2 linked regions of the Acidaminococcus fermentans DSM 20731 genome follow. The protein of the gene in region 2 interacts with the protein of the main gene of each other region in a pairwise test. Links are inferred from orthologs where the notes say so. Each region holds a gene or a part of one and is shown on either strand. Other genes may lie near its edges.

What was found.
Region 1: the proteins of ACFER_RS06100 (region 2) and def interact in binary tests that used the Escherichia coli proteins (3 or more experiments, as listed by UniProt). The link is inferred for Acidaminococcus fermentans DSM 20731 from one-to-one orthologs.

What each region holds. Positions count from the first base shown.
Region 1 is NC_013740.1:362,777-365,911, reverse strand. Bases 1-2,811 are described here. They hold def (peptide deformylase), read right to left. Parts: upstream 1,739-2,811; coding sequence 1,262-1,738; downstream 1-1,261. Other genes in these bases: priA (primosomal protein N'), read right to left, coding at 1,892-2,811; fmt (methionyl-tRNA formyltransferase), read right to left, coding at 327-1,265; ACFER_RS01645 (DUF116 domain-containing protein), read right to left, coding at 1-322. Outside these bases: more of priA, read right to left, coding at 2,812-3,135. UniProt on the Escherichia coli protein: Removes the formyl group from the N-terminal Met of newly synthesized proteins. Requires at least a dipeptide for an efficient rate of reaction. N-terminal L-methionine is a prerequisite for activity but the enzyme has broad specificity at other positions.
Region 2 is NC_013740.1:1,322,443-1,325,880, forward strand. The notes cover bases 223-3,012. They hold ACFER_RS06100 (aspartate-semialdehyde dehydrogenase), read right to left. Parts: upstream 2,239-3,012; coding sequence 1,207-2,238; downstream 223-1,206. Other genes in these bases: dapG (aspartate kinase), read right to left, coding at 223-1,165; dapB (4-hydroxy-tetrahydrodipicolinate reductase), read right to left, coding at 2,347-3,012. In the rest of the region: more of dapG, read right to left, coding at 1-222; more of dapB, read right to left, coding at 3,013-3,120.

The DNA of each region.
Region 1 (3,135 bases), 960 kb from region 2 along the record:
GCCGCTTGGAAATGCCCATCAGCTTCCCCAGGAACAGGGACAGTGGATACAGAAAATTGATGATGTGCCAGGCCCAGAAATAAAAGACCCGGATGGTGGGAAACCCCAGGATGGCCAGGACGATGCCCACCACCCCGGAAAGCAGGGACAGGATCAGCAGCAGCACTGCCCATCCCACCACCTGGGGCAGCCAGGGATGGATCTGGGAAAGACCCGGTACCAGAAGCTGCCACAGGCCGTAGGCCGCTGCCCCGGCCAAAAGGACAGCCAGGGACGCCAGCGCCATAAAAAGCCGTTTTTTCGGCCGAATTCCCATATTCATGATCTTATTCCAGTCTGTCCCCCGGTTTTACATGGCCGCCGTTGACAAAAGAAGCCGCCGGCATCCGTTTTTTCCCTTCCGGCTGACATTCCAGGATTTCCAGGGAACCCTGTCCGCAGGCCACCCGGAATCCCCGGCTGTCCGCCTGGAGCACCGTTCCCGGTGCTCCCTGGCTGCCTTCTCCTGCCAGGATCCGGCTCTTCCAGATCTTCAGCCGCTTTCCGTCCGGCAGCAGGGTAAAGGAACCCGGCCAGGGATCAAAGGCCCGGAACTGGTTGTGGAGGTCTTCCGCTTTTTTGTTCCAGTCAGCCCTTTCCATATCCCGGGTAATCAGAGATGCATAGGTTGCTTCTTCTTCCGGCTGGGGAACCGGCTGTACGGTCCCCGCCACGATCCGGGGAATGGTGTCCAGCAGCAGCCGGGCGCCTTTTTCCTTCAGGATGTCATGGAGTTCTCCCTGGGTCATTTCCGGTCCTACGGGAACCGCCGTCCTGCTGAGCATGGCGCCGGTATCCATGCCCACGTCCATCTGCATGATGGTGACTCCCGCTTCCTTTTCCCCTTTCAGGATGGCGTAATGGATGGGGGCCGCTCCCCGGTACCGGGGCAGCAGGGACGCATGGACATTGATGCACCCGTACCGGGGCAGATCCAGGAGCTCTTTGGGCAGGAACTGGCCAAAAGCAGCCACCACGATCAGATCCGGTTGGATTTTTTCCATTTCTGCCTGGAATTCCGGGGTTTTCACCCGCTGGGGCTGGAGCACCGGAAGATCCTGGGTCAGGGCATATTCCTTCACCGCACTCATCATGACCTTGTGGCCCCGTCCTTTGGGACGGTCCGGCTGAGTCACCACCGCAGCGATTTCACAGTTTCCGGATTCCACCAGTGCCTTCAGACTGGCAGCGGCGAATTCCGGCGTTCCCATAAATACAATTTTCATTCTCGGCCTTCTTTCGGCTTGGCAGACAGGCTGACGGCCTTGTCAATGAACAGGACCCCTTCCAGATGATCGCATTCATGCTGGAGAGCCCGGGCCAGGAGCCCGTCGGCGGTCAGCCGGTAATGATCCCCTTTCCGGTCCTGGAAATGGACGGTGATCCGGGCGGCCCGCTTCACTTCCCCTTCGTAATCAGGGACGCTGAGGCATCCTTCGGAATCCACTGCCTCTCCTTCCGGATCCGTCAGTACCGGATTCACGAATTCCCGGATGCCGGCACCGTCTCCGGCATCGATGACCACCAGCCGTTTGCTGAGGCCGATCTGGGGGGCAGCCAGGCCGCAGCCATTGGCCGCATACATGGTTTCCGCCATATCCTTCAGCAGGCGGGCCAGCTTTTTATCGAAACGGGTAACAGGGACTGCCTTCTCCCGAAGGATCGGGGCCCCGACTTTCACAATGTCATAGATTGCCATATATCATCGACTCCTATCGCAATTTTTACTTTCTATTATACCATAGGACATGGAAAAGGGGGGGTGTGAAAAAAATTCACACCCCCCAGTCGCGGGTCACGGGTCGCGAGCCGCGACTCCAACAAGGAGCTGTTGCCCATGCAACAGCTCCCCCTACACCACACTGATGGGATCCACGTCAAAATACACATTGGGCAGTTCCCGGTATTCTGACTGGCGGAGCCATTCTTTCACCGGTTTCATCCGGGGGCTTTTCAGCAGCACGTTGATCCGGTAGATCTGGTTCACCCGGGCCACAATGGCCGGGAAAGGTCCCAGGATCTCCAGGGGATGCCCGCTTTCCAGCTGCCAGGCCTCCAGGGCGTTCACCAGTTTCTGGGCAATGGCCAGGGCCTCTTCCTCCTTTTTGTGGAGGACGGTGATCTTCAACATCCGGGTAAAGGGCGGATAGCTCAGTTCCTTCCGCTGCTCCAGTTCCATTTTGGCGAAGCCTTCATAATCCTGCCTGGCCGCCAGCTGGAGGATGGGATTTTCTGCATCATAGGCCTGGAAGATCACTTCCCCCGGCTTATCCCCCCGGCCGGCCCGGCCGGCTGCCTGGGTCAGCAGGGCAAAGCACCGTTCTCCGCTGCGGAAATCCGGCAGGTTCAGCTGGGAATCCGCACTGAGCACCCCCACCAGGGTCACATTGGGGATATCGTGGCCCTTGGCCACCATCTGGGTCCCCAGCAGCACATTGTACAGTCCGCTGCGGAAGGCCTGGAGGATCTGCTCATGGGCGAATTTTCCGCTGGTGGAATCCTGATCCATGCGCAGGGGCTTCACTCCCGGACACAGCTCCCGGATTTCCCGTTCCGCCTTTTCTGTCCCGGTCCCGAAGAACCGGATCCGGGGACTGCCGCAGTAGGGACATTTGGTGGGCACCGGTTCCGTATAGCCGCAGTAATGGCATTCCATCAGCTGCTCCCGGGCATGGTACACCAGGGAAACCGCACAGTTGGGACAGCTGAGGGATTCCCCGCAGTCCCGGCACAGGACAAAGGTGGAAAAGCCCCGGCGGTTCAAGAGGACAATGGCCTGTTCCCCGTTCTGCACCACATGCTCCAGCCGGGTCCGCAGGGCTTCGGAAAGCACCGTCCGGTTCCCCTGATGGAGCTCTTCCCGCATATCCACAATCGAGACTTTGGGCAGATGGCTGCCGGACCTGGCCCGATGGGTCAGCCGAAGGAGGGTATAGCCCCCCTTTTCTGCCAGATAATACGATTCCAGGTCGGGGGTAGCCGATCCCAGCACCACCGGCACCTTCCGGTAATGGGCCCGGTACTGGGCCACCAGCCGGGCATGATAGCTGGGCCGTTCTTCCTGTTTGTAGGTTCCTTCATGCTCTTCATCGATAA
Region 2 (3,438 bases):
GTTCTTCCCGTACAATGGCGGAAATCAGGTTGTCTGAATCTGTTGTTTGAAGGATTTCGATGCCGGATTTGGCCAGGGCATTGATGAACCGGGCCATGATGCCGGGGACGCCGCCCATGTGGGAGCCCACCACGGTCACTTTGGCGCAGTTTTCCACCTTGGTGTACTGGCAGTTTTCCGCTTTCAGCACTTTTTCCGCATCATCGGCGGCGGCGCTGTACACGGCGAACATCAGGGAATGGGGCTGGAGGCTCATGGTGCCGATGCTGACCCCGTTTTTGGCCAGGGTATCGAACAGATCGGCTCCGTCACTGCTGTCCAGGTTCACGGAGAAGAAAGCAATGTTGTTCTTGCTGGCTACCCCGCAGGCATGTTTTTCTTCCAGGGAATCGGTTTCTTCCATTTCCTTGGGCTGGTCTTCCTTGCTGATCAGGGTACCGGGGGCTTCGGAGAAGGTGCTCTTCACCACCATGGGGACCCCATAGCGCATAACGATTTCCACGGCCCGGGGATGGATGACCTTGGCACCCTGGTGGGCCATCTCACGGATTTCATCATAGGAAATCTGTTTGATGATATGGGCATTCTTGACAATCCGGGGATCGGCGGTCATGACCCCGTCCACATCGGTGTAGATTTCCACTTTGTCCGCATGGACGGCCACACCGAAGGCGGCGGCAGAGGTATCGCTGCCCCCGCGGCCCAGGGTGGTCACGTTCTTGTGGTCCGCCGTCACGCCCTGGAACCCGCAGACCACGGGGATGATCCCCTGTTCCACCAGTTCCAGCAGGTTGTCCGGTTCCACGGTGCGGATCTTGGCATTGCCGTATTCGTCATCGGTGATCATGCCGGCCTGGCCCCCGGTGAGGGCTTTGGCCTTCAGGCCTCTTTCCTGGAGGGTGGCGGCCATTACTGTGGAGGAGATGATTTCCCCACAGGCCATCAGCAGATCCAGTTCGTGAGGAGCCGGGTTGGGGTTCACGCTTTTCAGCATATCGATCATGGTATCCGTGGCAAACGGGTCTCCCCGGCGGCCCATGGCGGATACCACCACAATGGGTGCATAGCCATGGGCAATGGCTTCCTGGACCTTGCCCACCACTTTTTCCCGGGTGGCAGGCGTAGCTACGGACGTTCCTCCGAATTTTTGTACAATGATTTTCATTTTAACCTCAGGCTCCCCTCAAAATCTCTAGGTTCTTGTTCTTACAGCCAGCCGTTCTTCACCATGGTTTCGGCAATCTGCAGGGTGTTCAGTGCGGCCCCTTTGCGGATCTGGTCGCCTACGCACCAGAAGTTGAAGCTGTTGGCGGCGGATTCGTCCCGTCTCAGACGGCCCACATACACATCGTTCTTGCCGGAGGTGTACAGGGGCATGGGATAGATCTGCCGGGAAGGATCATCCTGGAGCACCACGCCGGGGAAGCCGGCCAGGGCTTTGCGGATGTCTTCCAGTTCCACATCATGTTCCAGTTCCACGTTGACGGATTCACTGTGGCTCCGGTAAACGGGGACACGGACGGTGGTGGCAGTGATGCGCATTTCCGGATCGGAGAAGATTTTCTTGGTTTCGTTGACCATCTTCATTTCTTCCTTGGTGTACAGGTTGTCCAGGAAGATATCAATCTGGGGCACCAGATTCAGAGCCAGGGGGAAGTGTTTTTCAGCGCTGGCGCTGGGGAAGATCCTGGCGGTCATTTCTTCGCCCCGGGCAGCCTGTTTGATCTGGTTTTCCAGTTCGTCCAGCCCGTCTTTGCCGGCACCGGAAGCAGCCTGGTAGGTGGAAACGATGATCCGTTTGATCCGGGCCAGGTCATAGATGGGTTTCAGGGCCATTACCATGATGATGGTGGAGCAATTGGGGTTGGCAATGATCCCGTGATGTTTGGTGATATCCTGGGGGTTCACTTCAGGAACAATCAGAGGCACATCCGGATCCATCCGGTAGGTGCTGGAGTTGTCAATGACCACGGCACCAGCCTTTACGGCAATGGGTGCGAAGGTCTTGGAAATGCTGCCGCCGGCGAACAGGGCCACATCCACCCCGTTGAAGGAGTCAGCCTTGGCTTCTTCCACTTTATAGGTCTTGCCCCGTACGGTCAGTTCCTTGCCGGCGCTCCGGGCAGAAGCCAGCAGCTTCAGATTTTTGAAGGGGAAATCCCGTTCGTTCAGCAGATTGATGAATTCCTGTCCAACGGCGCCGGTGGCACCCAGAATTGCCAGATTGTATTCTTTCATTGCACTCGTCTCCTTTGTTTACATGAGGTAATGCCCAAAAAGGGGACCCATCCACCGTCCATGGGGACGGTCCCCTTCCCTTTCAGGAAAGGACTTCCTATGGAAGCCTTACTCCAGGATCTGATCCAGTCCGTACACCAGGCCCTTGCGTTTCACCATGGTCCGGCAGCCCAGCATGACCCCGGGCATGTAGCATTCCCGGCTCACCGGGTCGTTGCGCACCGTAAGGGTTTCGCCCATGCTGCCGAAGATGATTTCCTGGCTGGCCACGAACCCGGGCAGCCGTACGCTGTGGATCCGCATCCCTTCGTATTCGCTGCCTCTGGCATGGGGCAGTTTTTCCACTTCATCCGGATTGCCCTGCTGGACAAAGCCGCCCCGGACTTCCGCCAGTTTCTGGGCGGTAAGGATGGCCGTGCCGCTGGGAGCATCCAGCTTTTTGTCATGATGCATTTCGATGATTTCCACCTGGGGGAAGTATTTGGCCACTTCTGCAGCGATTTTCATCATCAGGACAGCCCCCATGGCGAAGTTGGGGCAAACCAGGATACCCACGCCGTTCTTTTCCGCCAGGCCTTTCAGTTCCTCCAGATTTTCCTGGGTGAAGCCGGTGGTGCCCACTACGGCGTTGACCCCGGCGTTCAGGATGATCCGCAGGTTGTCCATGACCACATCGGGCCGGGTAAAATCCACCACCACATCGGGCTTGCAGGTTTCCAGGGCCCGGACCAGGTCCGTATCCACCGGGCAGCCTTCCACGGTTTTGTCCTTGCCGAACTTGTCCACAGCACCCACCAGTTCCATATCTTTCTGCTGCAGGACCGTTTGTACCACTGTGTGCCCCATTCTGCCCAGGGCACCGTTTACCAACACTTTGATCATACCAAGCATCTCTCCTTTGTGCATTCCTTTGGGAGACAAAAAAACAGGTCATGGAGGCGAGCCCAATGACCTGCAAGAAAAGAAGCCGCTCCTGCCATGGCAGGGGACTTGTTTCCGTTCCCATTGATAGCTCTCCACCCAAAGGCGACAGTCTGCAGATTGTTCACCTGCATCCCAGCATAAGCGCGCACCCGCAGCTTTGCTTCGGCGGTTCCCCTTTCGTTCCCTTCGTCGGTGTCCCTCTGAGAATTACTGATGTTTTCCGCGCCTCTATCTTTTGTTCAGTTATGGTTACAGTATAGGAGTTTCCGGCTGGCT